Regions from separate parts of the Bradyrhizobium sp. BR 1433 genome, predicted to be linked through region 1. Evidence: predicted binding sites of a transcription regulator. Region 1 holds the regulator's gene; each other region holds the start of a gene.
What was found. Region 1 encodes PhoB, which activates phosphate uptake and scavenging genes when phosphate is short. Its sites were predicted from a motif close to TGTCATNNANCTGTCAT; they were not measured.

Region 2: ACSKB9_RS23255 (DUF2794 domain-containing protein) is a predicted target of PhoB. The motif match lies at 7,838-7,854, and genes of this name have one in related genera.
Region 3: ACSKB9_RS41360 (acetoacetate decarboxylase) is a predicted target of PhoB. The motif match lies at 2,642-2,658, and genes of this name have one in related genera.

Annotation. Positions count from the first base shown of each region.
Region 1 covers NZ_JBPUGG010000001.1:4,267,263-4,277,082, forward strand. The annotation lists gene argF (ornithine carbamoyltransferase) at 32-964, opposite strand; gene ACSKB9_RS20815 (aspartate aminotransferase family protein) at 964-2,172, opposite strand; gene ACSKB9_RS20820 (GcrA family cell cycle regulator) at 2,660-3,172, shown strand; gene phoB (phosphate regulon transcriptional regulator PhoB) at 3,365-4,075, opposite strand; gene phoU (phosphate signaling complex protein PhoU) at 4,221-4,937, opposite strand; gene pstB (phosphate ABC transporter ATP-binding protein PstB) at 5,044-5,862, opposite strand; gene pstA (phosphate ABC transporter permease PstA) at 5,859-6,704, opposite strand; gene pstC (phosphate ABC transporter permease subunit PstC) at 6,709-7,698, opposite strand; gene pstS (phosphate ABC transporter substrate-binding protein PstS) at 7,923-8,933, opposite strand; gene ACSKB9_RS20855 (ATP-binding protein) at 9,069-9,820, opposite strand, start outside.
Region 2 covers NZ_JBPUGG010000001.1:4,815,545-4,825,364, forward strand. The annotation lists gene zapE (cell division protein ZapE) at 131-1,318, opposite strand; gene thpR (RNA 2',3'-cyclic phosphodiesterase) at 1,470-2,006, opposite strand; gene ACSKB9_RS23235 (arylesterase) at 2,173-2,820, opposite strand; gene ACSKB9_RS23240 (ABC transporter ATP-binding protein) at 2,876-3,595, shown strand; gene ACSKB9_RS23245 (ABC transporter permease) at 3,592-6,162, shown strand; gene ACSKB9_RS23250 (Bax inhibitor-1/YccA family protein) at 6,397-7,188, shown strand; gene ACSKB9_RS23255 (DUF2794 domain-containing protein) at 7,410-7,781, opposite strand; gene ACSKB9_RS23260 (DUF1223 domain-containing protein) at 8,309-9,070, opposite strand; gene acnA (aconitate hydratase AcnA) at 9,297-9,820, opposite strand, start outside.
Region 3 covers NZ_JBPUGG010000001.1:8,634,952-8,644,771, forward strand. The annotation lists partial or broken gene ACSKB9_RS41350 (acyl-CoA carboxylase subunit beta) at 1-1,330, shown strand, start outside; gene ACSKB9_RS41355 (patatin-like phospholipase family protein) at 1,436-2,599, opposite strand; gene ACSKB9_RS41360 (acetoacetate decarboxylase) at 2,821-3,606, shown strand; gene ACSKB9_RS41365 (transporter) at 3,749-4,768, shown strand; gene ACSKB9_RS41370 (carbohydrate porin) at 4,817-6,007, shown strand; gene ACSKB9_RS41375 (carbohydrate porin) at 5,935-6,147, shown strand; gene ACSKB9_RS41380 (MFS transporter) at 6,175-7,479, opposite strand; gene ACSKB9_RS41385 (acetyl-CoA C-acyltransferase) at 7,721-8,917, opposite strand; gene ACSKB9_RS41390 (hypothetical protein) at 9,268-9,820, shown strand, end outside.

The DNA.
Region 1 (9,820 bases):
TCGCTTGCCCGGGACGACAACGCATACTGATCTACGACGACGCGACCGCGTCGAAACACCAGGCCAGAATGCCTTTCTGCGCATGCAGGCGGTTTTCCGCCTCGTCGAACACCACGGATTGCGGCCCGTCGATCACCTCGTCGGTGACCTCCTCGCCGCGATGCGCGGGCAGGCAGTGCATGAACAGTGCGTCCGGCTTGGCGAGCGACATCAGCTTGGCATTGACCTGATAGGGCCGCAGCACGTTGTGGCGGTGCTCGCCCTCCTTGTCGCCCATCGACACCCAGGTGTCGGTGACGACGCAGTCGGCGCCGCGCACGGCGGCTTCCGGATCGGCGCCGAGCATGATCGGCGCGCCGGTCGCCTTGATCCAGTCGCGCATCGGCTTCTTCGGCGAGAGCTCCGGCGGGGTCGCGACATTGAGCTGGAACTTGAACCGCTCGGCGGCATGCGCCCAGGAGGCCAGCACGTTGTTGTCGTCGCCGGTCCAGGCCACGGTCTTGCCCTCGATCGAGCCGCGGTTTTCCTCATAGGTCATGAGGTCGGCCATCACCTGGCAGGGATGCGAACGCCGGGTCAGGCCGTTGATGACGGGAACGGTGGCGTGAGCAGCGAGTTCGAGCAGCGCGTCATGGTTGAGGATGCGGATCATGATCGCATCGACATAGCGCGACAGCACGCGCGCGGTGTCCGCGATGGTCTCGCCGCGGCCGAGCTGCATCTCGGCGCCGGTCAGCATGATGGATTCACCGCCGAGCTGGCGCATGCCGACGTCGAACGACACCCTTGTGCGGGTCGACGGGCGCTCGAAGATCATCGCCAGCGTCTTGCCTTCGAGCGGCTTCCTGCCCTTCTCATGCGCCTTCAGCTTCGCCTTCATGGCGGCTCCGGCGGACAGCATGTTGCGCAGTTCGCCGAGCGGCAGCTCGTTGATATCGAGAAAGTGACGGACCGGCTTGCTCATTATCCAGCCGCCTTCTTCGGCTGCGCCGCCGACAATGTCGCGCAGGCGCGCTCGAGCGCGGTGATCGACTGGTCGATCTCGGCCTCGGTCACGATCAGCGGCGCCAGGAACCGCACCACATTGTCGCCGGCGCCGACGGTGAGCAGCTTCTCGCTGCGCAGCGCGGCGATCAGGTCGCCCGACGGCACCACGGCCTTGACGCCGATCAACAGCCCCTCGCCGCGCACCTCCGACAGCACGCCGGGATAGCGGTCGACGACGGAGGCGAGCTTCTGCTTGAGCAGCAGCGACATCTTCTGCACATGCTCGAAGAAGCCGGGTTTCAGCATGACGTCGAGCACGGCATTGGCGGCGGCGACCGCGAGCGGATTGCCACCGAAGGTCGAGCCGTGTGAGCCGGGCGCCATGCCGGCAGCAGCCTGCGCGGTCGCCAGCACCGCGCCGATCGGGAAGCCGCCGCCGAGCGCCTTGGCCAGCGACATCACATCCGGCGTGACGCCGGTGCGCTTGTAGGCGAACAGCTCGCCGGTGCGGCCCATGCCGGTCTGCACCTCGTCGAAAGCGAGCAGCAGGCCATGCTCGTCGCACAGCGCGCGCAGCGCCTTGAAGAACGCCTGCGGCGCCGAGCGCACGCCGCCCTCGCCCTGCACCGGCTCGATCAGGATGCCGGCGGTGTGCGGGCCGATCGCCTTCTTCACCGCCTCGATGTCGCCATGCGGCACCTGGTCGAAACCGTCCATCGGCGGGCCGAAGCCCTCGAGATATTTCGCCGAGCCGGTCGCCGCCAGCGTGCCCAGCGTGCGGCCGTGGAAGGCGCCCTCGAAGGTGATGATGCGGTAGCGCTCGCCATGGCCCTTGGAGAAGTGATAATGGCGGACCAGCTTGATCACGCCCTCCATCGCCTCGGCGCCGGAATTGCAGAAGAACACGAAGTCGGCAAAGCTCTGCTCGCACAGCCGCGCGGCAAGCACCTCGCCGTCCGGGCTCTTGAACAGGTTCGACATGTGCCAGAGCTTGGTCGCCTGTTCCTGCAGCGCCTTGACGAGATACGGATGCGCGTGCCCGAGCGCGTTGACCGCGACGCCCGAGGTGAAATCGAGATAGCGGTCGCCGTTGGTTGCGATCAGCCAGGCGCCCTCACCGCGCTCGAAACCGAGATCGACCCTGGCGAAGACGGGGAGCAGATGCGACGTGGCAGCGTTGGTCATGGCGATCACTGACGGCTTTTGAGCCGACAATTGCCGCGCGCCTTGACGCCAGCGCAGCAACGGCCAGCTTCGGAAAACAAAACGGCCGCCTTTGCGGGCGGCACGTGGCGGGCATTGTATGCTGCGGTCGGTAAGTGTCAATCGCCACGAAGTGGCCTTCCTGCAATGCGAAACGAGCGCAATCCGGGGCATTCCGGTGCGGTGGAAAAGCCTCATCGCAACGCTTAACTGTGTGGGAACATGTGGACGCACGGCCGCGGACTCTTGCGCCAGAGTCACGCCATATTGTAGCGTTTGGCCTGTCGGGTACGACATCTCGTGCGGCGGTACTGGACCCTCTAAGTAGCCTTTGTGTCTCGCGTAAACGTTCGGGCGCAACACCGTGCCCGGCGAGGGCTAAGGGATTCTGGCCGCAGGGATATTTGTCCAGATTGGCTCGCAGCGCCGCTCCAATGCTTGGCCGGCGCTACGCGAAGGGAAGAATGCGATGACTGTATTGACCTGGTCCGACGATCGCGTCGAGCAGCTGAAGAAGCTCTGGGAGTCCGGCCTGTCGGCCAGCCAGATCGCGGCGGAACTTGGCAATGTGACGCGAAACGCCGTGATCGGCAAAGTGCATCGGCTCGGCCTCTCCGGCCGCGCCAAGGCACCCTCCACGGCCGCGCCGCGGCAGCGCAAGGCCCGCCCCGCCCAGCACATGATGCGGGTGGCGCGCCCGGTCTCGCGCGGCAACACCGCGCTGGCGCACGCCTTCGAGGCCGAGATGGAGCCCGATCCGATCTCCTACGACAATGTGGTGCCGATGAGCCAGCGGCTGTCGCTGCTCGAGCTCAACGAGGCCACCTGTCACTGGCCGGTCGGCGATCCCTCGAGCCCGGAATTCTTCTTCTGCGGCGGCAAAGCGCTCGGCGGCCTGCCCTATTGCGCGCATCACTCGCGCGTCGCCTACCAGCCCGCCGCTGATCGCCGCCGGCCGTCGGCGAAACCGCAGATCAAGTGAGCACTCGGGAAAACGACGGAAGACCTCAAAAACAAATCCCCGCGAAAGCGGGGATTTTTTTGTGGCCTCCACCGTCATTGCGAGGAGCGTTAGCGACGAAGCAATCCATCGTTCCGCGTTTGCGGTGAAATGGATTGCTTCGCTACGCTCGCAATGACGACGCTGGATGGGCCGGGGCTAAGCCAACGCCCGTTACGGCTGCGGCTCGGCCTTGGCAAAGCGGTCGTCGAGCGCGTAGCCGGCGCCGCGCACGGTGCGGATCGGATCCTGCTCGCGGCCCGGATTGAGCAGCTTGCGCAGGCGGCCGATATGCACGTCGACGGTGCGCTCGTCGATGTAGATGTCGCGGCCCCAGACGCTGTCGAGCAGTTGCTCGCGGCTGAACACGCGGCCGGGATGCTCGAGGAAGAATTCGAGCAGGCGATACTCGGTCGGCCCGAGATCGATGGGACGGCCCGAGCGCGCCACGCGGCGCTTCTCGCGGTCGAGCTCGATGTCGCCATAGGTCAGCACGGTCGCAAGCCGCTCCGGGCTGGCCCGGCGCAAGAGGCCTTTCACCCGCGCCAGCAACTCCGGCACCGAGAACGGCTTGACGATGTAATCGTCGGCGCCGGTGGCAAGCCCGCGCACGCGCTCGCTTTCCTCGCCGCGCGCGGTCAGCATGATGATCGGAAGCTGCTTGGTCTCGGGCCGCGCCCGCAGGCGGCGGCACAACTCGATGCCGGACAGGCCCGGCAACATCCAGTCGAGCACCACGAGGTCGGGAACGCGCTCCTTCAGCCTTGTATCCGCATCGTCGCCGCGCCCCACCGTCTCGACATCGTAGCCTTCCGCATCGAGATTGTAGCGCAACAGCGTCGTCAGCGCTTCCTCGTCTTCGACTACCAGAATGCGTGCGCTCATCGGTCTAAGTTCTTTCTCTGTGGTGATCCGTTGCCCAGACGCAAACCGAAACGCTTACTTCCTCGAGCATAGTCCCCGCGGAAACGAGTTGTCGCGAGGATCATCCAGTTTCGCTCTTGCCGGTTCCGCGCTTGCCGATCATGCCTCAGTTGCCCGGCACCGTGGTGGCAAAAGTGGTCATGTCGCCCTTCGGGCGCTTGTCGGTGATCTGCTGGCCCTCGATCATGTAGAACACGGTCTCGGCGATATTGGTGGCGTGATCGCCGATCCGCTCGATGTTCTTGGCGCAGAACATCAGATGGATGCAGAACGAGATGTTGCGCGGATCTTCCATCATGTAGGTGAGCAGTTCGCGGAACAGCGAGGTGCAGATCGCATCGACCTCCTCGTCGCCCTTCCAGACGTTCATCGCCGCCGGCAGGTCGTGCGCGGCATAGGCGTCGAGCACCGACTTGACCTGCGACAGCACGAGGTCGGTCATGTGCTCGAGGCCGCGGATCAGCTTCAGCGGCTGGAAATCGCTCTCCAACGCCGCGACGCGCTTGCCCATGTTCTTGGCGAGGTCGCCGATCCGCTCGAGGTCGGTGGCGACGCGCATCGCGCTAACGATCTCACGCAGGTCGATCGCCATCGGCTGGCGGCGGGCGATCGTCAGCACCGCGCGCTCTTCGATGTTGCGCTGCAGATTGTCGATCTCGATGTCGGCGGCGACCACGCGCTTGCCGAGCGCGACGTCGCGACGGATCAGCGCGTCGACCGACTCGGTAATCATCCGTTCGACCAGGCCGCCCATCTCGGCGACCAGGCGGGTCAACTCCTGCAGGTCGCTGTCGAATGCCTTGGCGGTATGTTCAGAAGCCATCGCTTGTCTCCCTCAACCATGATCCCGGGGATCATGGTATCGTGTCGTGAATTTTAGCATGACCTGATCGGAAAACCGGTTTCCACTTTTCCGGATCATGCGCCGGTCAACCGAACCGGCCGGTGATGTAGTCCTGGGTGCGCCGATCGCTCGGTGAGGTGAAGATCTTGTTGGTGTCGTCGAACTCGATCAGCTCGCCGAGATACATGAAGGCGGTCTTGTCGGAGACGCGCGCCGCCTGCTGCATGTTATGGGTGACGATCGCGATCGTGTAGTCCTCGGAGAGCTCCTGGATCAGCTCCTCGACCTTGGCGGTCGAGATCGGGTCGAGCGCCGAGCACGGCTCGTCGAACAGGATCACCTCGGGGCGCACCGCCACGGTGCGCGCGATGCACAGGCGCTGCTGCTGGCCGCCGGAGAGCGACAGGCCGGAGGCGTTCAGCTTGTCCTTGACCTCGTTCCAAAGCGCGCCGCCGCGCAACGCCTTCTCGACCCGGTCGTCCATCTCGGACTTCGAGATCTTCTCGTAGAGGCGGATGCCGAAGGCGATGTTCTCGTAGATCGTCATCGGGAACGGCGTCGGCTTCTGGAACACCATGCCGACGCGCGCGCGCAACAAGTTGAGGTCGAGCTTGGGGTCGAGAATGTTGGTCTGGTCCAGCATCAGCTGGCCGACCGCGCGCTGGCCCGGATACAGGTCATACATCCGGTTGAAGATGCGCAGCAGGGTCGACTTGCCGCAGCCGGACGGGCCGATGAACGCCGTGACGCGGTTGGTGCCGAGCGTCAGGTTGATGTTCTTCAGCGCGTGGTGCTCGCCGTAATAGAAGTTGAGATTGCGCACCGTGACTTTCGGCGGCGCTTCCGGCAGCGGAACCTGCGGAACGTGGCCTGCGGCAGTCGTGGAGACGGAAAGCTCGGTCATTTTGCGGCCCTTTCGGCACCAAGGATACGCGCGCCGATATTCAACGCGAGCACGGTGAATGTGATGAGCAGCGCACCGCTCCACGCCAGCTCCTTCCAGTAGGCGTAGGGGCTCTGCACGAAGTTGTTGATGGTCACCGGCAGGTTGGCCATCGTCTTGGTCAGATCCAGGCTGAAGAACTGGTTCGACAGCGCGGTGAACAGCAGCGGCGCGGTCTCGCCGGCGACGCGGGCGGTCGCCAGCAGCACGCCGGTGATCAGACCCGATCGCGCAGCACGATAAGCGATCCGCTTGATCACCAGCGAACGCGGCAGGCCGAGCGCGGAGGCGGCCTCGCGCAGCGGATTGGGCACCAAGAGCAGCATGTCCTCGGTGGTGCGCAGCACGACCGGGATCACGATCACCGCGAGCGCGAGGCTGCCTGCGATCGCCGAGAAGCCGCGCATCGGCACCACCACCGCACCATAGATGAACAGGCCGATGATGATCGAGGGCGCGCTGAGCAGGATGTTGTTGATGAAGCGGATCACCGAGGTCAGCTTGTCGTGCTTGCCGTATTCGGCGAGGTAGGTGCCGGCGAACAGGCCAAGCGGCGCGCCGATGCCGACGCCGATCACGGTCATGATGACCGAGCCGACGATGGCGTTGAGCAGGCCGCCTTCGGTCGAGCCGGGCGGCGGCGTGTTCTGGGTGAACAGCTGCACGCTGAGGCCGGCAAGGCCGTTATAGAGCAGCGTGATCAGGATCAGCGCCAGCCAGGTGACGCCGAACAGAGCCGCGCCGACGCAGAGTGCGCGGATGACGATGTCGCTGCGGCGGCGGGATTTGTAGATCGGGTTCATGGCGTTACTTCCCCGCCTTCTTTTCAAGCCGCATCAGCATCAGCCGCGCGCCGGCGAGCACGAAGAAGGTCAGCACGAACAGCAGCAGGCCGAGCAGGATCAGGCCGGACTGGTGCAGGCCGTCGCTCTCAGCGAATTCGCTGGCGATCGCCGCCGAGATCGTGGTGCCCGGCGCGAAGATCGACGACGAGATGCGGAACGAGTTGCCGATGATGAAGGTCACCGCCATGGTCTCGCCGAGGGCGCGGCCGAGCGCCAGCATGATGCCGCCGATCACGCCGACGCGGGTGTAGGGGATCACGACGCTGCGAACGACTTCCCAGGTGGTGCAGCCCATGCCGTAGGCGGCTTCCTTCAGCACCGGCGGCACGGTCTTGAACACGTCGACCGAGATCGCGGTGATGAAGGGCAGCACCATGATCGCAAGGATCAGCGCAGCGTTGAACAGGCTGAGATAGGACGGCGGGCCGGCGAACACCGCACCCAGCACCGGGACGCCCTCGAAGATCCGGATCATGAAGGGCTGGAACGTGTTGGCAAGGAACGGGCCGAGCACGAAGAAGCCCCACATGCCGTAGATGATCGAGGGGATGCCGGCGAGCAGCTCGATCGCGATGCCGATCGGGCGGCGCAGCATTTGCGGGCAGAGCTCGGTGAGGAACACGGCGATGCCGATGCCGACCGGAATGGCGATCAGCATCGCGATGACCGAGGTGATCAGCGTGCCGTAGATCGGGCCGAGCGCGCCGAGCACCGGTGGATCGGCCGAGGGTGCCCAGCGCTGCGTCCAGAGGAAGGCGATGCCGTATTCCTTCATCGCCGGCCAGGCGCCGACGATCAGCGACAGGATGATGCCGCCGAGGATCAACAGAACCGAAATCGCCGAGATGCGGGTGATCCAATAGAAAGTGAGGTCACCGAGCTTGAAGGCGCTGAGGGCCTTGGCGCGATCGTAAGGTCCCGCGGCTTCCATCACATCGCTCTGAACAGCCATGTCTGCCACGCCGATCCCCTCTTTAGTATGCAAAAGCCACGCAAACCGCTACGCCCCGAAGCGATCGTCACTGACGCATTTGGCCGGGCGTCGTCGTTCCAGCCACGCCCCTTGAGGCGCGAACCCCGGCCTCGATCCCGCGCTTGTCGCCGCGGTGATGGAGACCGGGTCTTGGTCGCTCGACCTGTGCCGCGATCGGCACAGGTCCTGTCGCAGCGTCGGACTTAGCTCTTGATGTCCGACGACCAGGTCTTCTCGATCAGCTTGACGACCGAGTCCGGCATCGGGATGTAGTCGAGCTCTTCGGCCGCCTTGTCGCCCTTCTCGAAGGCGTATTTGAAGAACTTGAGCGCTTCCTGCGAGGCCGCCTTGTCGGTCGAGTCCTTGTGCATCAGGATGAAGGTCGCCGCGGTGATCGGCCAGGAGGCCTCGCCCGGCTGGTCGGTCAGGATCACGTAGTAGCCGGGAGCCTTGGCCCAGTCGGCGTTCGAGGCGGCAGCCTGGAAGGCAGCCATGGTCGGCTGCACGGTCTTGCCGGCCTTGTTGACCAGCCCGGTGTAGGTCAGCTTGTTCTGCTTGGCGTAGGCATATTCGACATAGCCGATCGCGTTCTTGGTCTGGCTGATGTTGCCGGCAACGCCTTCGTTGCCCTTGGCGCCGACGCCGACCGGCCATTCGACCGCGGTGCCGGAACCGACCTTGGACTTCCAGTCGGCGTTCGACTTGGAGAGATAGTCGGTGAAGTTGAAGGTGGTGCCCGAACCGTCCGAACGGCGCACGACGGTGATCGCATCGCCCGGCAGGGTCAGCTTCGGATTGAGCTTGGCGATCGCCGCGTCATTCCACTTGGTGATCTTGCCGAGATAGATGTCGCCGAGCACTTCGCCCGACAGGATCAGGTCACCCGGCTTGATGCCTTCGAGGTTCACGACCGGGACGATCGCGCCCATCACCATGGGCCACTGGACGAGGCCGTCCTTCTCGAGCTGCTCGTGCTTGAGCGGCGCGTCGGTGGCGCCGAAGGTCACGGTCTTGGCCTGGATCTGCTTGATGCCGGCGCCGGAGCCGATCGACTGGTAGTTCAGACCGTTGCCGGTCTCCTTCTTGTAGGCGTCAGCCCACTTCGAATAGATCGGGAACGGAAACGTCGCGCCCGCGCCGGTAATATCGGCAGCGAAGGCCGACGTCGAAGCGGCGATCATGCCGGCTGCGACGATTGCTTTGATGAAATTCATGGGTGGTCTCCATCCAGTGAGCGAAGCGCCGAATGCGCCCGATCGCGCTCACGCCGGTCCATCTAGGAGCGGTCGGTGCTGCTTTTACGAAGGTTGAATGACAGTTGGATGACAGTGCTAAGCTTCTGAAAACGCTTAGCTTTGAGTTGGTAACGGGGTCTTCGGCCGGGGAAAACAGGCGGTAAAAGTGGCGCCGTTCTTCGGCACGCTCTCGATCAAAAGACGCCCGCGATGACGGTTAAGAATATGTTTCACCAGCGATAATCCGAGGCCCGTTCCGCCCTGGTTGCGGCTGTCGCCGACGTCGACCCGGTAGAAGCGCTCGGTCAGCCGCGGCAGGTGCTCCGGGGCGATGCCGGGGCCGAAATCCCGTACCATGACACGGATTTCGGGGGTCCCCTCGCCCGATGCGCCCGAAACGGCCTGATTCAGCGACACTATGACGCGGCCCCCGGAAGCGCCGTATTTGAGGGCGTTCTCGATCAGGTTCTCGAACAGGCGGAGCAGTTCCTCGCGGTCGCCGGCGATCATCACCGGGGCCTGAGGCAGGTCGACCTCGATCTCGACCTGGCGCTCGCTGGCCAGTGCCTCGAGCCCGTCGGCCACCTGGCGGATGATCGGCACGATGTCGATCGAGGCCTCGGGCCGCACATGGGCCGACAGCTCGACCCGCGACAGCGACAGCAAATCGTCAATCAGCCGCGCCATACGGGTCGCCTGGGTGTGCATGATGCCGAGGAAGCGCTCGCGCGCCCGCGCGTCCTCACGCGCCGGCCCCTGCAGCGTGTCGATGAAGCCGGACAAGGCGGCGAGCGGCGTGCGCAGCTCGTGGCTGGCATTGGCGACGAAATCGGCGCGCATCTCCTCGACCCGGCGCAGTGGCGTCA
Region 2 (9,820 bases), 550 kb from region 1:
GCCCGATTGCGGGCCCTGCCTGGAATTCGATCAGGCATGCCAGCAACATCCGCCGCGGAGACACGAAAAGTTGCTCCGAACCGGACCGCGCGCAAGACGGAATTTCGAGACGGAATTTCGAGGCTGAATTTCAGGTCTCGACCAGGCCGGTCGACGCGCCGCTCGCGGAGGAGTCCTTCCGGCCGTGCGGCAGCGCCAGGTAGGATTCCGAGCTCATTTCGATCAGGCGCGAGGATGTGCGCTTGAACTCCATCGCCTCGACACCGTCGGTCGCGAGGTACAGCGACACCGGATCGGCCTCGGCCGAGGCCATCAGCTTCACGGCATTGTCATAGAGCGTGTCGATCAGCGAGATGAAGCGCTTGGCGGCATTGCGCTCGGCGTAGTCCATCACCGGAATGTGGTCGATCAGGATCGTGTGGTAGTCATGCGCGAGCCTGAGATAGTCGGACGCGGCCAGCGGCTTCTCGCAGATGTCCATGAAGCTGAAGCGCGCGACGCCGTGCGCCGAGCAGGGCACGTTCAGGATGCGACCCTTGATCGGAATGAGGCGCGCCTTGCACGGCGCATTGCCGGTCATCTTGCGCCAGGCCGCGTTGAGCGCGGCATCGGCCGCGTCATCCGCGGGCACCAGCCACATCTTGACGCCGACGAGTTTCTCCAGCCGGAAGTCGGTGCGCGCATCGAGCCGCAGCACGTCCATGTGGTCGGAGATCTGCGCAATGAACGGCAGGAACAGCGCGCGATTGAGCCCGCCCTTGTAGAGATCGTCAGGCGCAACGTTCGAGGTCGCGACCACGACGGTGCCGAGCTCGAACAGCTTGGCGAACAGCCGGCCGAGGATCATCGCATCGGCGATGTCGGTGACGTGAAATTCGTCGAAGCAGAGCAGCCAGGCTTCGTCGAAGATCGCCTGCGCGGTGAGCGCGATCACGTCACCGTCCGCGATCTCGCCGCGCGCGATCTGCTGACGGTAGCCGTAGATGCGCTCATGCGCCTCGGCCATGAATTCGTGGAAGTGCGCGCGGCGCTTGTGCTCGACCGGGCTCTGCTGGAAGAACAGATCCATCAGCATGGTCTTGCCGCGGCCGACCTCGCCGTGGACGTAGAGCCCGCGCGGCGGCTTGTCGTCCTTGTCGCCGCCGAACAGCCGCCCGAACAGGCCTTGCTTGCGCTGCGGCTTGTAGCTCGCGAGCCGCTCATCCAGCGCGCCGAATGCCTCGGCGGCGCGGGCCTGGGCGGGATCGGCCTCGATCGCGCCGGAGGCGACCAGGGATTTGTAGAGCTCGAGAAAGGAACTGGGCGAGGTGGACAGCATGAGCCCACCTTACGGCCCTAGTGTGCGGCAAATTGCAAGCCGTGAATTGTGCCAGTGGCTATGCAGGCAGGTATGCAAGCACGAGCCCTTGCATACCACAGCCGGCCGCATGAGCCGCGTCGGGTGCCTCAAGCCGCGATCTTAGGGCACCTCACGCGCAGAGCGCGTAGGAATCCTCGACCACATAGGGGCCGCCGCCTGTCGACGCGCGCGACGAGAACAGCACGAAGCGGTCCGCCAGGAAGCTGCGGCTCGGGAAGTAGCCGCGCACGGACAGATAATCCGCGACGTCCTGGCTCGAAGCGTCATGCAGACGAGCGAGCGTGACATGTGGCGTGAATTTCCTGCCCTCGGGATCGAGCCCCATCCGCTGCATCATCCGCTCGAGCTCGGCCTGCAGTTCGATCAGCGGCCGGCTCGGCTCGACGGCGGCAACCACCGCGCGCGGCTTGCGTCCGCCGAAGCTCGACAGGCCTTGCAATTTGACCTCGAACGGCTTGCGGTTTACCCGAAACAACATCGTCGCGATCTCGTTGGCCCACATGCCATCGATATCGCCGATGAAGCGCAGAGTGACGTGATAATTTTCGGGATCGATCCAGCGTGCGCCGGGAAGGCCGCCACGCAAGCTGGAGAGGGTTTGGCCGATATCGGCCGGAATTTCCAGTCCAGTGAACAGACGCGGCATCGCAATAATCCTCGATGCTTGGCGCGGGTTTTGGGAGCCCGCACCCTGTAACGGCCCGGCGACGAATCACCGATGCCTATTTGTACCCGAGATATGTGACTCTGCGAAGCATGACCCGTTAACAGCTCGTAAACCTACGGACACGGCACGGCTCACTGCCTGCGCTTCAACTGCGTTGCCCTGATATTGCGCCGAGAAATGCCTCCACTGTGGGCAGGATATTTTTCACAACGATGTCCACACCTGCTGCCGTCGGATGCATGCCGTCGGCCTGGTTGAGCTTCGCGTCGGCGGCAACCCCATCGAGGAAGAACGGATAGAGCGGCACGCCAAGGGTCTTCGAGAGATCCGGATAGATCGCGTTGAACTTCGCTGCATACTCACTGCCATAGTTCGGTGGCGCGAGCATGCCGCACAAGAGCACGGCGATCTTGCGCGCCTGCAACTTTGTGATGATGTCGGAGAGCGCGGCACGCGTGACGGCGGGATCGATGCCGCGCAAGGCATCGTTGGCGCCAAGCTCGACAATCACGGCATCGGTTCCATCAGGCACCGACCAGTCGAGCCGCTCGCGGCCGCCCGAGGCGGTGTCGCCGGACACCCCGGCATTGCTCATCTCGACCTTTATCCCCTTGGCTTCCAACGCCTTTTGCAGCCGGATCGGGAATGCCGCCGGGCCCGGGAGGCCGTACCCGGCGCTCAGGGAATCGCCCAGAACCACCATCTTGATCTGCTTCGCCGGGCCATTCTCCAGCCTTGGCGTCTGCGCGCTGGCCGCCGTCATCAAGCCCATAAGCAACACGAGTATGTGCACGAAGATTCTCAACCGGCCCTCGACCGCAGACGCGGAAGTGCCATATGACCGAACCATGGACAGTCTCATCGAATCCTCTTCACTGACCGACGTCGAGCCGGACACCATTGCCGTCAGGAACGTCAATCTCTCGCTCGGCACCGGCGCGGCACGGGTCCATATCCTCAAAGATATCAGCCTTCGTGTGGCAGCGGGTGAGGCCATCGGCCTGATCGGCCCGTCGGGCTCGGGCAAGTCGACCTTGCTGATGGTAATGGCGGGGCTCGAACGTCCTGACAGTGGAGAAGTGGTCGTCAACGGCACCTCGTTCAATGCCCTCGACGAAGATGCGCTGGCGCGCTTCCGCGGCCGCCAGGTCGGCATCGTCTTCCAGTCATTCCATCTGATCCCGACCATGACGGCGCTGGAGAACGTGGCGGTGCCGCTCGAGCTCGCCAGCAATCCCGATGCCGCTGCGCGCGCCGCGCAGGAGCTGCAATCGGTCGGGCTCGGCGAGCGGCTGCATCATTATCCGACGCAACTCTCCGGCGGCGAGCAGCAGCGCGTCGCGATCGCGCGCGCGCTCGCGCCCGATCCCGCGATCCTCGTTGCCGACGAGCCGACCGGGAATCTCGACGAGACGACAGGCAAGCAGATCGTCGACCTGCTGTTCACCAAGCACGCCGAGCGCGGCATGACGCTGGTGCTGGTGACGCACGATCTCGCGCTCGCGCAGCGCTGCGACCGCGTCGTGCGGCTGCGCTCCGGCCGCATCGACGGACAATCCACGACATGAGCATCGCGTCCGAAGTCGCGGTGCAGGGCCGCGCGTCGTCGCTTGCCTTCCGTTATGCGCTGCGCGAATTGCGCGGCGGCCTGCGCGGCTTCTACGTGTTCATCGCCTGCATCGCGCTCGGCGTGATGGCGATTGCCGGCGTCGGCTCGGTCGCCGCGAGCCTTGGCGACGGCCTGTCCCGCGAGGGACGTACGCTGCTCGGCGGCGACGTCGCATTCTCGCTGATCTCGCGCGAGGCCAAACCCAACGAGGTCGCCTATCTGCGCACGCGCGGCGAGGTTTCGATCGCGGCCACGCTGCGCGCGATGGCCCGCAGCAATGACGGCAAGCTGGCGCTGGTCGAGCTCAAGGCCGTCGACGGCAAATATCCGATGCTCGGCGAGCTGACGCTCGAGCCCAACATGCCGGTCGCCGATCTGCTGGCCGAACGCGACGGCGTCTACGGCGCGGCCGCCGATTCGACGTTGCTGGCGCGGCTCGACCTGAAGCTCGGCGACCGCGTCACCATCGGCAGTGCGACTTACCAGATCCGCAGCGTGGTGGTGGCCGAGCCCGACAAGCTCGCCGGCGGCGTCGGCCTCGGGCCGCGCTTCCTGGTCAGCGAAGCCAGCCTGCACGCCACCGACCTGCTGCAACCGGGCAGCCTGGTGCGCTGGATCTACCGCGTGAAGCTGCCTGACGGCGCCAACGATGATCGCGCCACCACCGCGCTGATCGACGGCGCGCGGGCCGCCGCGCCGGAGGCCGGCTGGGAGGTCCGCAGCCGCAGCAATGCCTCGCCGCAGCTCGAGCGCACCATCAACCGCTTCACCCAGTTCCTGACCCTGGTCGGCCTCGCGGCGCTCTTGGTCGGCGGTGTCGGCGTCGCCAACGCGGTGAAGAGCCATATCGACCGGCGCCGCGACGTCATCGCCTCGTTCAAGGCGCTCGGCGCCACCGGCCGCGACGTCTTCACGATCTACTGCACGCAGGTGGTGGTGCTGGCCGGGATCGGCTCGGTGATCGGGCTCGTGCTCGGCGCCGCGCTGCCCTTCGTCATCGTCGGCCTGTTCGGCAAGCTGCTGCCGCTGCCGGTGGTGCCCGCGCTGCATCCCGACGAGCTGGCGCTGTCCTTCCTCTACGGCCAGCTCACCGCGCTGGCTTTCGGGCTGTGGCCACTCGGCCGCGTCCATGACGTGCCGGTCGCGGCGCTGTTCCGCGAGACCGTCGCCAGCGAGTGGCATCGCCCGCGCTGGAGCTATCTGGCGCTGATGGCCGTGGTGATCGCGCTCCTGATCGGCGTCGCGATCGGGCTTGCCTATGACAAGCGAGTCGCCGCCGTGTTCGTCGCCTCGTCCATCGCGGTGTTCCTGCTGCTGCGCGGAATCGCCGAGCTCCTGATGGCGGTGGCGCGGCGGCTGCCGCGCAGCCGCATGACCATGCTGCGGCTGGCGATCGCCAACATCCACCGGCCGGGTGCGCTGACGCCGTCGGTGGTGCTGTCGCTGGGGCTCGGGCTGGCGGTGCTCGTCACCATCACCCAGATCGACGGCAATCTGCGCCGGCAATTCCTGGCCGCCCTGCCGGAGCGGGCGCCGTCGTTCTTCTTCATCGACATCCCCTCCACCGAGGCCGACCGCTTCAATGCCTTCCTGGCGAAGGTCGCCGCCGGCTCGACCGTCGAGGATGTACCGATGCTGCGCGGACGGATCGTGGCCGCGCGCGGCGTCAAGGCCGACCAGCTCAAGCCATCGGTCGATTCGGAGTGGGTGCTGCAGAGCGACCGGGGCCTGACCTACACCGGCGAAATTCCCAAGGGCTCGAAGATCGTCGAGGGCGAATGGTGGGGGCCGGACTACAGCGGGCCACCGCTGGTCTCGATGGAGAAGAAGATCGCCGACGGCCTGTCGTTGAAGATCGGCGACGAGATCGTCGTCAACGTGCTCGGACGCGACGTGCCGGCGAAAATCGCCAACCTGCGCAACATCGACTGGCAGGGCCTCGGCATCAATTTCGTGCTGGTGTTCTCGCCGAATGCCTTCAGGGGTGCGCCGCACAGCCATGTCGCGACCCTGACGGAACCACACGCCGATTCCGCCGACGACGCGCGCATCATCAAGCAGGTCGCCGACGCGTTCCCGATGGTGACCAGCGTGCGGGTCCGCGAGGCGCTGGAGACGGTCGGCAGCGTGGTCAGCAATCTGGTGCTGGCGATCCGCGGCGCCAGCGCCGTGACGCTGATCTCCGCGATCCTGGTGCTCGGCGGCGCGCTCGCCGCCGGACACCGCCACCGCGTCTATGACGCCGTGATTCTCAAGACGCTCGGCGCCACGCGGGTGCGACTGCTCGGCGCCTACGCGCTGGAGTATCTGATGATCGGTTTTGCAACCGCGGTGTTCGGGGTGATCGCCGGCTCGATCGCGGCCTGGCTGATCGTGACTAGGCTGATGACGCTGAGTTTTATCTGGCAGGCCGGCAGCGCCGCGCTGGTCGTGGTCGCCGCGCTGGTCGTCACGGTCGGACTGGGGCTCGCCGGGACGCTGCTCGCGCTAAACCAGAAGCCGGCCTCAGTGTTGCGGAATTTGTGACAAAATGTAGCGGCGCGAGCGCCGTTTTTGCCTATGATGCTAGGGCAGAGCGACATTCGGCCGCGCGTGGAAGCTTGCGTCGGATGTGTTAATTTCCCACATACCAATCGGGTCGGATAGTCGGTTTGAATGACACGGAATTAATGTTCCGCAAACCGAGCCATCTGAGATAGATTTACGACCGGCGCCGCAAATCCCTTGCGCTCCACCGGGACCAACCACGGGAATTCGACCATGTCGGACCTAGACCGCAACTACGCTTCTCCTTTCGGCCGGGCCGCCGGGCGCATTGACGCTGCGGCCGTCGACGCCGGTCTGCGCGCCTACATGCTGCGCATCTACAACTACATGAGCATCGGCCTGGCCATCACCGGCCTCGCCGCGCTCGGCGTCTACATGGGTGCGGTGACGACCGACCAGTCGGCCGCCGTCGCCAAGTTCGGCAACGCCTATCTGACGCAGTTCGGCTACGCGATGTTCGTGAGCCCGCTGAAGTGGCTGTTCATCCTCGCCCCTCTGGCGATGGTGTTCGTCATCTCGGCCGGCATCAACCGCCTGCAGCCCGCGACCGCCCAACTCCTGTTCTGGGTGTTCTCGGCGCTGATGGGTCTGTCGCTGTCGTCGATCTTCCTGGTGTACACGCACACCTCGATCGTGCGCGTGTTCTTCATCACCGCGGCAACGTTCGGTGCGCTGAGCCTCTACGGCTACACCACCAAGCGTGACATGAGCGGCATGGGCTCGTTCCTGTTCATGGGTCTGATCGGCATCATCATCGCGAGCCTGGTCAACCTGTTCCTGGCGAGCTCGGCGCTGCAGTTCATCGTGTCGGTGGTCGGCGTGCTGGTGTTCGCGGGCCTCACCGCCTGGGACACCCAGCGGCTGAAGAACGACTACATCTACGGCTACGCCTCGCAGGGTGGCGTGATGGCAGAGCGTGCGGCAATCACTGGTGCGCTGTCGCTCTACCTGAACTTCATCAACCTGTTCACGCTGCTCCTGCAGCTGCTCGGCCAGCGCGACTAAGCGCCTCGAGCGAGCCGATCAAATCCAAGCCCCGGCCATTCCGCCGGGGCTTTTCTTTTGGGCGAGGCGAGATGTGATGTAGCCCGGATGAAGCGCAAGCGAAATCCGGGACAGGCTGATCCGCGGCCTCAACGGCCCCGGATTGAGCGGAGCCTGCCATCGAGCGCGTTCGCGCGCCCCGTTGGCTCCATCCGGGCTACAAGCAGACTGACCTGGCGCGCTTAGACCAGCGACAGCTTGCGGTCGATGACGAGCAGCACGCGTTCGAGTTCGTGGCCGCGGCGCAGGATCAGGCCGGTCGCGGAAATCACGCTGTACATGCCCTGCTTGCGCGCAAGCCGGGGGTCCTTCTCGATCCGGTAGATCGGCACTTCCGACGCGCGCCGGAACACCGAGAACACGGCACGGTCCTTCAGGAAGTCGATCGCATAATCGCGCCACTCGCCGTCGGCGACCATGCGGCCGTAGAGATTGAGAATGCGGTTGAGTTCAAGTCGATTGAAAGTCACGCGATTGGGCTGAGGGGTCGCGGCGGCGGTGCGCGCCGCGGCACGACTCCCGCTCGGATCAGTGTCCTCCGAGATCAAACTCATCGAGCGCCTCCTGTCACCTCGGTGGCGATCGGGTTCCGAAGGCCCCTCTTCGGGATCGTCACGAGAGTGACATGATCGCGCTAAGCGCGCGGGCCCGCAAGGGGCCAATCGCAATGCAACCGGGCCTTAACCACCGCCGCGCGCGGCGGATTGTCCGAAAAACCGCAGAGTCACGGGAACGTTAGCGGAATCATATTGCTGCCCCACTTCCGCCCATCGCCCGCCCCGCTGCCCTGCGAAAAGGAAATCCTGCGTTGGCCCGGTCCTTTCGGTTCCGGATTCCTCAGCCCCCAGCCCCCCGGGGCCGTCGGGATCGGGCCTGTTCGCAGGGGAGTCAAATCCCAACACTGGGCCAACGAAAGTTGGTCCTTTTTGTTTTGGGACCTGCGCAAGCAAGACGCGCGCGCCAAGCACCGGCGCCTTCCTTTCGGCAGATCACTGAATGCAGGTTTGTCGCCATGCGGCTGCACGAAAACATGCGTGCGACCGGCGGAAGCCAGCGCATCGCGCCTTACCGCAGCGAGGCGCTAGTGAAGTGAGGTGAAGGCAGCGCCGAGCATCGGGCCCGGCTTGTCGCGGTTGCCGTCCTGGACGTACACCGCCGCAGCATCGACACCGTCACGCGTGATGTTCTCCAGCGGCACGGTCCAGCTCCCGGACGAACCGTTCCAGTCACCGACCTTGAGGAGATTGCGCACGACGTTGTGGTAGGTGATCTCGCGGCCGCGGTTCTCGCCGCGCGCGATCGAGATCGGCACCGACTTCGAGATCGAGCAGATCCAGACCTCGCCGCGCGACACGGCCGGCGACTTCGATGCGGCGACCGACACGTTGATCTGCTTGCCGCTCAGCGTCATCGTCACGGGCACCGACATCACGCTGCCGCTCCTTTCGGTGTCCTTGATGGCGTCCTCGATACTGGCGCGATCGCTGCCGATCACATGCGCGGAGCCATTGATCACGGCTTGCGGCGTGTAGACGTCGCGGTCGCCGCGAACATGCGAATAGGCCTTCTGGCGCGCGCTGAAACGGGAATCGGCCAGCGTGTCCTTCCAGCCGAGATAGTCCCAATAGTCGATCGGCATGCTCAGCGCGATGACGTTGGGGTCCTTCGCGAGGTCACCGATGATCTTGTCCGCGGGCGGACAGGACGAGCATCCCTGCGAGGTGAAGAGTTCGACGACGGCACGCGGATCGGCGTGGGCGGGGCGGATGATCGCGACGATTGCGCAGATACCAAGGGCGCTGGACCATCGCGAGATACAGTTATAGGCCATCATCGCTGTCATACTGCGAACCAGTCGTGATGATTTCCATCCGTAATTGTACGGAGCATGAAGTCTGTCCCTGAACTTGCGTGCCCCAAAACGCGAGAAAGCGGCCTTTTCATAGGCCGCCTTCTTTTTAGCCGCTACTCACTAAGCAGTGAGGCACCGATCACAAATCCGCGTTGGAGCATGGTCCGGAAAAGTGTGAAGCGGTTTTCCGGACAGACCATGCTCAAACAAAGGGGCCTTAGGCCGCGAGTTTGCGCAGCACATAATGCAGGATGCCGCCGTTGCGATAGTAGTCGAGCTCGTCCAGCGTATCGATGCGGCAGAGCAGCGGGACATCCTTTTTGCCGCCGTCAGCGGAGACGATCTCGGCCGTCAGCGTCTGGCGCGGCTTCAGATCGCCCTGCAGCCCGCGGATCGTGACCTTCTCGTCGCCCTTGAGGCCGAGCGAGGACCACGAGGTGCCGTCCTGGAAGGTGAGCGGAAGCACGCCCATGCCGACCAGGTTGGAGCGATGGATGCGCTCGAAGCTCTGGCAGATCACCGCGCGCACGCCGAGCAGGCGCGTGCCCTTCGCGGCCCAGTCGCGCGACGAGCCGTTGCCGTATTCGGCGCCGGCGAACACCACCAGCGGCACGCTCTCCTGCTGGTACTTCATCGCGGCGTCGTAGATCGACATCTGCTCGCCGTCGGGCCAGTGCCTGGTCAAACCGCCTTCCGGAATATTGCCGTCCGCGCCCTTCAGCATGAAGTTCTTGATGCGGA
Region 3 (9,820 bases), 4.4 Mb from region 1:
TTCGGCCGCGCCAGGGTCGACGGCCGCACCGTGGTCGTGGTCGGCGACGACTTCACCGTGCGCGGCGGCTCGGCGGATGCATCGATTTCCGCCAAGCCGTTGATGGCGGAGGAGATGGCGCACGACTTCCGCTTGCCGATCGTTCGCGTGATCGAGGGCTCCGGCGGCGGCGGCTCGGTGAAGACGATCGAGACGCAGGGGCGCGGCCAATCTGCCTGGCGGCGTCGGCGGCACGCGCTGGTACTGGTACACGACCGCCAATTTGGCCCGCGTGCCGGTGGTCGGTCTCGGGCTCGGCTCGGTCGCGGGCCTCGGTGCCGCGCGGCTTGCCGCCACGCATTACTCTGTCATGACCAAGAGCTCCGCGATGTTCGTCGCCGGCCCGCCGGTGGTGAAGCGCCTGGGTCAGGATCTGACCAAGCAGGAGCTCGGCGGCGCAGACATCCAGACCCGCGCCGGCGCGATCGATCAGGCCGTCGAGACCGAAGAGGAGGCGTTCGACTACGCGCGGCGCTTCCTGTCCTATCTGCCGCCGTCGGTCTACGACCTGCCGCCGACCATTCCCTGCACCGACGATCCGGAGCGTGCCGAGGAATCGCTGCTCAAGGCCGTGCCGCGCAACCGCCGGCAGGTCTACAAGATGCGGCCGATCATCGACGCCGTCGTCGACAAGGGCTCGTTCTTCGAGGTCGGCACCAATTTCGGCCGCCCGATCATCACCGGATTGGCGCGGATCGAGGGCAGATCGGTGCTGCTGCTCGCCAGCGATCCTTTCCACTATGGCGGCTCTTGGACCGCGGACGCCTGCCAGAAGGTGGTGCGCTGGGTCGACTTCGCCGAGACCTTCCATCTGCCGGTGGTCTACCTGATGGACTGCCCCGGCTTCATGATCGGGCTCGAGGCGGAGAAGACGGCGACCATCCGCCATGGCGTGCGGGCGATGGCGGCGGTCAACCAGAGCACGGTGCCGTGGTGCACCATCATCATCCGCAACGCCTTCGGCGTCGCCGGCGTGGTGCATCAGCCGGCCAACCGTTTCTCGATGCGCTACGCGTGGCCGTCGGCCTATTGGGGCTCGCTACCGCTGGAGGGCGGCATCGAGGCGGCCTATCGCGCCGAGATCGATGCGGCCGCCGATCCCGCCGCCAAGCTGCGCGAGATCGAGGATCGCCTCAACAAGCTGCGCTCGCCGTTCCGCTCGGCCGAGAAGTTCTGGGTCGAGGAGGTGATCGATCCGCGCAAGACGCGCTCGCTGCTCTGCGAGTTCGCGCGCCTCGCCGAACCGATCCGCAAGGCTGGTCCGCCGAGCAACATGTCGACGCGGCCGTAAGCGGCGCCTCAATCGTCATTGCGAGCGTAGCGAAGCAATCCATATCACCATGTGCTGAGGTATGGATTGCTTCGTCGCCGCGCTCCTCGCAATGACGACACGTATTTACTCCGCTTCGCGATGCACGTCGTGGATCACGATGCCCATGCCGTTCTCGGGCATCTTGATCCATTCGCGCCGCTTCAGCGAGCGCTTGGTATCCTCGTGCCCGCTCACCCAATGCTCGCGCATCGAGGTGCCGGAGAATTCGTGGTCCTTGGCGTCGCCCTCATAGGCCTTCTGCTGATAGATCAGCTGCAATAGCGTGATCCCCGGCAGCCGAGCGTTTGCCTTCTTGAGCTGGCGCTCCTCGTCCGACAGCTGATCGTCGGGGATCTTTCCCAGCGCATTGTGCAGGGCGGTGCGCAGATTGTAGGTCTTGCGATAGACGTCGGTGTTGTAGCGGGTACGCGACGAATACATGATGTCCTTGTGCCGGGCCATCACGTCCTGGATGTCGCGCGGCAGCGCGCCGCGCGCCGAGAACAGGTCGACCTGGAACACCAGCGAATTCATGTTGTCTTCCTGGTCGAGCAGATGCTGCAGCGGCGTGTTGGACACGATGCCGCCGTCCCAGAAATGATCGGTGCCGACCTTCACCATCGGCAGCGCTGGCGGCAGCGCGCCGCTCGCCATGATGTGCTCGGGAATGATCTCGTCATGGGCATTGTCGAAATAGATGAAGTTGCCGGAGAGCACGTTCACTGCGCCGACCGCGAACCGTATTTTCTTGGAATTGATGCGGTCGAAATCAACCAGCTCGAGCAAGGACTCGCGCAGCGGCGTGGTGTCGTAGTAGCTGGTGGCGGTGCGCGCGCCGGCCGGGCTGAACCACGGATTGGCCTGGTGCGGGGTGAAGAAGCCGGGTTGTCCGAGCGTCGTCGTCAGCCATGAGCTGGTGAAATTGCGCGCCTTGCGGAAGATGTCGCCGTCCGGGGTGTAGTGCCAGATCTTGCGGCTGGTGATGCGATCCCAGAATGTGTGCAGCCGCTCGAGCCGCTTTTCGGGCGGATTGCCGGCGATGATCGCGGAGTTGATCGCGCCGATCGAGACGCCGCAGACCCAGTCGGGCTCGATGTCGGATTCATGCAGCGCCTGATAGACGCCAGCCTGATAGGCGCCGAGTGCGCCGCCGCCCTGCAGGACCAGGGCCACGCGATCGCAGCCTTCCGGACGCCAGCCCGGCGTCGCGTGATCGATATCGTCGAAATGCGGGGTTCGCGCGTCCATATCAGACACTCCAAAAATTCGCGGCGAGAATTCAGCGCGCCGATGACGCCGTGATGACAATTGCGGCGCCCGCGCACGGCGCATCCGGCATGCCCGCTTGCATGGTTAGCATTGGGCTCCACCACGAAACGCAGGTCATGCGCCTGACGGAAATTCCTCACATCGCTGTCAATCTCGGCCGCTAGCTTTCGGGCAAACTTTTCAAACAGGGGGTTATTGCGATGCGCAGGGAAGATCTGCTCAAGCTTCCGTCGATGCCGGCCGCCGGCCCGAGCTATCCCGCCGGTCCGTATCGCTTCATCGATCGCGAATTCCTCGTCATCACCTATGAGACCGATCCGGAGTTGATCCGCGCCGGCCTGCCCGAGCCGCTGGAGCCGATCGAGCAGGCGATCGTGCATTACGAATGGATCAAGATGCCCGACAGCTCCGGCTTCGGCAGCTACACCGAGTCCGGCCTCGTGATCCCCGCGCGCCTGAATGGCGAAGAGGTCAACTTCGTCTGCCAGATGTATCTCGACGATGATCCGCCGATCGCGGCCGGCCGCGAGATCTGGGGCTTTCCCAAGAAATACGCCCATCCCAAGCTCGAGATCGTCAAGGACACGCTGACCGGCACGCTGGAATATGCCGGCCAGCTCGTTGCGATGGGCACGATGGGCTACAAGCACGAGAGCATGGCGGGCAATGGCGACGTCACCCGCGCCACGCTGTCGAAGACGCAAGTTAATCTGAAGATGATCCCCGGCGTCGACGGCCATCTCGAGGTCTGCCAGCTGGTCGCGATCAACCTCACCGACATCGTCGTCAAGGGCTCCTGGATCGGACCCGGCCGGCTGCACCTGGTGCCGCATGTCAATGCACCGGTCGCCGATTTCCCGGTCAAGCGTGTCGTCGGCGCGCATCATTTCCTCGCCGATCTGACGCTGCCGTTCGGCCGCGTCGTGCACGACTACAACAAGGAGGCCGCGGAGGCGGCGGCGCCGACCGGTCTTGCGGCGGAGTAGGGCGGTCGCTGACATAAAACTGTAACAGGCGCGTCCTCCTATGTTGCGTCGAGGGGACGCGCTTGCTCAGCGTTGCGCGTGGGCGAGGTCTTGAAGATGTCATTTCGCGCGGTTGCGTTGTCGATTGACTTGGGGGCGGGCCATGCTGGCTGATCCACCTCCCGCTCCGGTCGGGTCGCTGCTGACCCGTGAGGCGGTCCCCGGTCTGGTCTGGGCGTTCCGCCTGCACCACGACGGCCGCGCCGAGGCGCTTCCGATCGATGCGCCGATCGAGCCGAGCCACGACGGAAGGTTGTGGCTGCACTTCAACCTGACCGACGTCCGCACCCGGGCATGGATCGCCAACATGCACATCCCGCAGCTCGCGCGGGATCTCTTGCTGTCGAATGACAATTTCCAGCAGATCCACGTCGTCGACAATTGCGTCTACGGCGTGTTTTCCGATCTGGTGCGGGATATCGACGCCGCGACCCGGGAGACCGGCTTTCTCCGCTTTGCGATGACCGAACGCCTCCTGGTCAGCGGCCGCCATCAGGCGCTGTGCTCCGCCGATGCGACGCGCCGCGTGCTCGAGGGCGGCCATCGCGTCGGCAGCGTCGCGGCGCTGCTGGAGAAGATCGTCGACGAGATCGCCGACACCATGGACCGCATGGCGGACAAGATCGGCACCGATATCGATGCGATCGAGGAGCGGGTGCTCGCCGAGGATACCGGATCGGAGCTGCGCAAGAATCTGAGCCGGATGCGCCGCACCTGTGTGCGACTGCATCGCCAGCTCGCCGGCCTGCGCGTGCTGTTTCACCGGCTCGAGCAGAAGAGCACCGACAATCTCAGCCCGGCGCTGCGGCTGCAGGCCGGCAAGCTCGCGCAGCGGCTCGACGGTCTCGACCACGACATCGTCGAACTGCACGAGCGCAGCCGCCTGCTCGAGGAGGAGCTGCGCTTCAAGCTCGAGGAGGAGAGCAACAAGCACCTCCACGCGTTGTCCGTCGTCACCATGATGCTGCTGCCGCCGACGCTCGTCACCGGCATCTTCGGCATGAACACCAAGGGATTGCCGTTGACCGACGTCGACAGCGGGTTCCTGGTCGCGGCCGGCCTTCTGATCGGGTCGGCGCTGCTGGCCTATCTGCTGATGCGGCGGCTCGGCATCGTCAAATAGCGCGAGCGCACCGCGGCATTCCCGATGTGCAGAGTTCTTTCCCGCGCGATGTTGGTAGCCGCGGCCCTCGCGCTCGGCGCGCCGGCGCATGCGGAAGACAAGCCGGTCGCCGACCGGATTGCTAATACGCGGGCTGCGCTCGAGGAGGCCGGCTACCAGTTCAGCCTGACCTATATCGGTGAGGGGTTTTCCAACGTCTCCGGCGGTGTCAGCAACGGCGCGGCCTATACCGGCCGTCTCGATCTCGGCACCACCATCGACCTCGAGAAGGCGATGGGCTGGACCGGTGCGACCTTCCACGCCAACATGTACCAGATCCACGGCGACGGGCTGTCGCGGAGCTATGTCGGCAACCTGTTCCTGGTGTCCGGCGTCGAGTCGCTGCCGGCGACGCGGCTCTATGAACTCTGGATCGAGCAGAAGCTGCTCGGCGGCAAACTCTCGGTGCGCGTCGGCCAGCAGGGCTCGGACGTCGAGTTCATCGACAGCCAGTACGACGACATCTTCATCAATTCGGCGCTCGGCTGGCCCGGCATTGTCGGCACCATTCTGCCGGCCGGCGGACCGTCGCCGCCACTTGCGGTGCCCGGCATCCGGTTCAAGGCCAATCTGTCCGACCGCATCACCGCCTATCTGGCCTTGTTCGACGGTTCGGCTTCGCCGCCGCAGGGGACGGACGATCCGCAGATATTGAACGCCCACGGGCTCAATTTCCGGGTCAACGATCCGCCATGGTGGATCGGCCAGCTCAAATACAAGTTCGAGATCGGCGAGAGCAGGCTGCCGGCGACCATCACCGGCGGCGCCTGGTATCACATGGGCTCGTTTGCCGACCAGCGCTTCTCGGCCGACGGGCTGTCGCTCGCCGATCCCAACAGCTCCGGCGACACGCGCTGGCTGCGGCGGGACAACGGCATCTTCATGGTCTACGAGCAGCTGCTTGCGCGCGCCAGGCCGGACGCTGACAGGGGCGTCGCGTTCTTCATGCGCGCCTCGGTCAGCCCGTCGGACCGCAACCTGATCAGCACCTATGTCGACGGCGGCTTCCTGTTCACCGGCTTCAGCGAGGCGTATTCGGACGATCGGTTCGGCATCGCCGCGATCTATGCGCCGCGATCTATGCCAGGATTTCCGACGCCGCGCGTGCGCTCGACCGCGACACCCAGATCTTCACGGGCACGCCGTATCCGATCCGCGACTACGAGGCGATCCTCGAGATCACCTACCAGCACGTGGTGAACCCGAATTTCACCATGCAGCCGATGTTTCAATACATCGCCCATCCCGGCGGCGGCGCCGTCGATCCCAACGATCCGACGCAAACGCATCGGATCAAGGACAGTGTGGTGTTCGGGATGCGCACCATCCTGTCGTACTGACCGGCGGACGTCGCGCAGGCGGCGGCCTCAGGCCGCGACCGGCTTAGGCTCCGCCACCGATTTCGGCTGCGGCGGCGCGATCGCCAGCGCGATCAGCGCGGCAAAGATGCACAGCGCACCGGCAATGAAGAACGCCGGCAGGTAGCTCTGATAGATCGTGCGCGACAGTCCGGCGCCGAACGCGGCGGCGCCTGCGCCGAGCTGGTGGCCGGCGAAGATCCATCCGAACACCAGATTGGCGCGCTCGGCGCCGAAGCGCTGCGCGGTGAGGCGCACCGTCGGCGGCACCGTCGCGATCCAGTCGAGGCCATAGAACATCGCGAACAGCGACAGCCCGTAGAACGTGAAGTCGGAGAACGGCAGGAACAGCAGCGACAGGCCGCGCAGGCCGTAATACCAGAACAGCAGATAGCGGTTGTCGTAGCGGTCCGACAGCCAGCCCGAGACGATGGTGCCGAAGAAATCGAAGATCCCCATCGCGGCGAGCAGGCTTGCCGCCTGCACCTGCGGGATGCCGTAGTCGAGGCACATCGGGATCAGGTGAACCTGGACCAGGCCGTTGGTCGAAGCGCCGCAGACGAAGAAGGTCGCGAACAGGATCCAGAACACCGAGGACTTCGCGGAGTCGCGCAGCGTGCCGAGCGCGGCGGCCACGATCGGCGCATTGGCCGGCGGCGGCGCGGGAAGCGGCGTGCTTCCCTCGTCGCCGAACGGACGCAGGCCGACGTCGCTCGGCCGGTCGCGCATCACCATCAGCACGGCAAAGGCGGCGACGCCGAGCATGACGCAGACCAGCCCAAGCGCGACACGCCAGCCGTAGCGCTCGGTCAGCGTCGCCAGGAGCGGCAGGAAGGCGAGCTGTCCCGTCGCGACGCTTGCGGTGAGGATGCCGACCACGAGGCCGCGCCGCGCCACGAACCAGCGCGCCGCGATGGTCGCGCCGAGCACCAGCGCGGTCATCCCGGTGCCGATTCCGATCACGACGCCCCACAGCAGGATGAGCTGCCAGACTTGGGTCATGGCGAGCGAGGCCAATAGACCGGAGACCACGATCAGCTGCGCCGCCAGCGTCACGTTGCGCAGGCCGTAGCGGTTCATCAGCGCGGCGGCGAACGGCGCCATCAGCCCGAACAGGATGAAGCGGATCGACAGCGCCGAGGAAATCTCGGCGGTGGACCAGCCGAACTCCTTCTGCAGGGGCACGATGAACACGCCGGGCGCGCCGACGGTGCCGGCGGAGATCAGCGCGGCAAGGAAAGTCACGGCCACCATCACCCAGCCGTAGTGGATGTTGCGGCGGGCGAGGGTGGAAGCAAGCCAGTTCGAGATCATTGTGTTCCGGATCGATTGCGATGAAAGCTTTGCGTGATGCGCAATATGGCACGAGAGAGCCATGGCTAAAATGCCATAGTTCCCTCGTTTTCGGACTCAGGCGCCAGGCCGTCGTACTGCCTCATGGACGCCTTTCATAACTAACCGTCATTGCGAGGAGCGAAGCGACGAAGCAATCCATCGTTCGGTTTGTGAAAAGAGATGGATTGCTTCGCTTCGCTCGCAATGACGGCATACCGGATCAGTGCGCGACCCGCTCGACGGCGATCGCGGTGGCTTCGCCGCCGCCGATGCACAGCGCCGCAACGCCGCGCTTCAGGTTCTGCGCCTCCAACGCGTGCAGCAGCGTCACGATCAGCCGCGCGCCGGTGGCGCCGATCGGATGGCCGAGCGCGCAGGCGCCGCCGTTGATGTTCAGCCTGTCCCTGGGAATGCCGAGGTCGCGCTGCGCCGCCATCGCGACCACCGCAAACGCCTCGTTGATCTCGAACAGGTCGACATCGCCGACGCTCCAGCCGACCTTGTCGAGCAGTTTTCTGATCGCCGGGATCGGCGCTGTCGTGAACCACTGCGGCTCCTGGCTGTGGGTAGCGTGGCCCTTGATCTCGGCCAGAACAGGCAGTCCATCGCGATCGGCGAGCGAGCGCCGGCTGAGGATCAGTGCTGCGGCGCCGTCGGCATTGGCCGATGAGGCGGCCGGCGTGATGGTGCCGCCCGCGCGGAATGCCGGCTTCAGGCCGGGGATTTTCGCTGGATCGACCTTCAGCGGGTGTTCGTCATTGGCAACGATGCGCGGGCCGGCCTTCTCGGCGAGCGTGATCGGGGCGATCTCGGCCTTGAAGGCGCCGCCCTCGACCGCCTTGCGGGCGCGGCTCAACGTCTCCATCGCGAACGCGTCCTGGTCGGCGCGGGTGAACTGATAGGCCTCCGCGGTCGCTTCGCCGAAATCGCCCATCGAGCGGCCGGTCTCATAGGCGTCCTCGAGCCCGTCCATCATCATGTGATCGATGATGCGGTCGTGGCCGGCGCGATACCCGCCGCGCGCCTTCTGCAACAGATACGGCGCATTGCTCATGCTCTCCATGCCGCCGGACAGCACGATCTCGGCCGAGCCGGCCTTGATGATGTCGTGGGCGAGCATGGTCGCCTTCATGCCGGAGCCGCAGACCTTGTTGACGGTGGTGGCGCCGGTGGCATCCGGCAGTCTGGCGCCGCGCGCGGCCTGGCGGGCAGGGGCCTGCCCCTGACCGGCGGTCAGCACGTTGCCCATGAACACCTCGTCGATACGCTCGGGCGCGAGTTTTGCGTGCTCGAGCGCCGCCCCGATCACATGCGAGCCGAGCTTGTGCGCCGGCAATGGCGAGAGCTCGCCCATGAAGCGGCCGAGCGGGGTGCGGGCGGCGGAGAGGATGACGACGGGATCGGTGCTGGTTGCCATGGCAGGAGTCCCTTCAATGTCGGGGATTTGATTGAATTATTGTCATCATATGATGCAATGCAAAAAATGCAACTGCCATGACAAAATGTCGTGTTCGCATGAGTTGGGGATGGGATCGTTCCGCCATCACTAATGTCGTCCCGGCGAAGGCCGGGACCCATAGCCACCGACTGGTGTTGTTGGAGGGGCAGCGGCCACCTCGAGCGCGGGCGGATAAAACTGTACCGGCGCCGCTGAGTTGGCGTTAACCGAATTCCCGAACGCCGATCAATTCAAGGTTGCGGAATACGGGTCTGTTTACCGATCCGGCGCTAGGGCTGGCGGATTGTGCAATGGAAAGTCCCACCGCAATGTCCGTAATCGCCGTCGAGCAGCCGTCCGCCCGCATTTCGCTCACCGTCAAGATCGGCTTCAGCGCCTTCATGGCCGTCCTGGTGCCGGTGTACACCTACTGCTACGGGCCGACCAACTTTCTGTATTTCTGCGACGTCTGCCTGATCCTCACCTTGATCGGGGTCTGGACCGAGAGCGCGCTGTTGATTTCGATGTGCGCCGTCGGACTCCTTGTGCCGCAAACATTTTGGGTGATCGACTTTCTCGCCCATGTCGCCGGCTACTCGCTCACCGGAATGACCGACTACATGTTCGACCAGAACCTGTCGCTGTTCCTGCGGTTCCTGTCGGGCTTCCACGGCTGGCTGCCGTTCCTGCTGCTGTTCCTGGTCTGGCGGCTCGGCTATGACCAGCGCGCGCTGATCGCCTGGAGCGTGCTCGCATGGGCGCTGCTGCTGATCTGCTACTTTGTGATGCCAGGACCGCGGCCGGACCCGGGAATGACTCCGGTCAACATCAACTACGTCTTCGGCACCAGCGACAGGGCGGCGCAAGGCTTCGTGCCGCCGC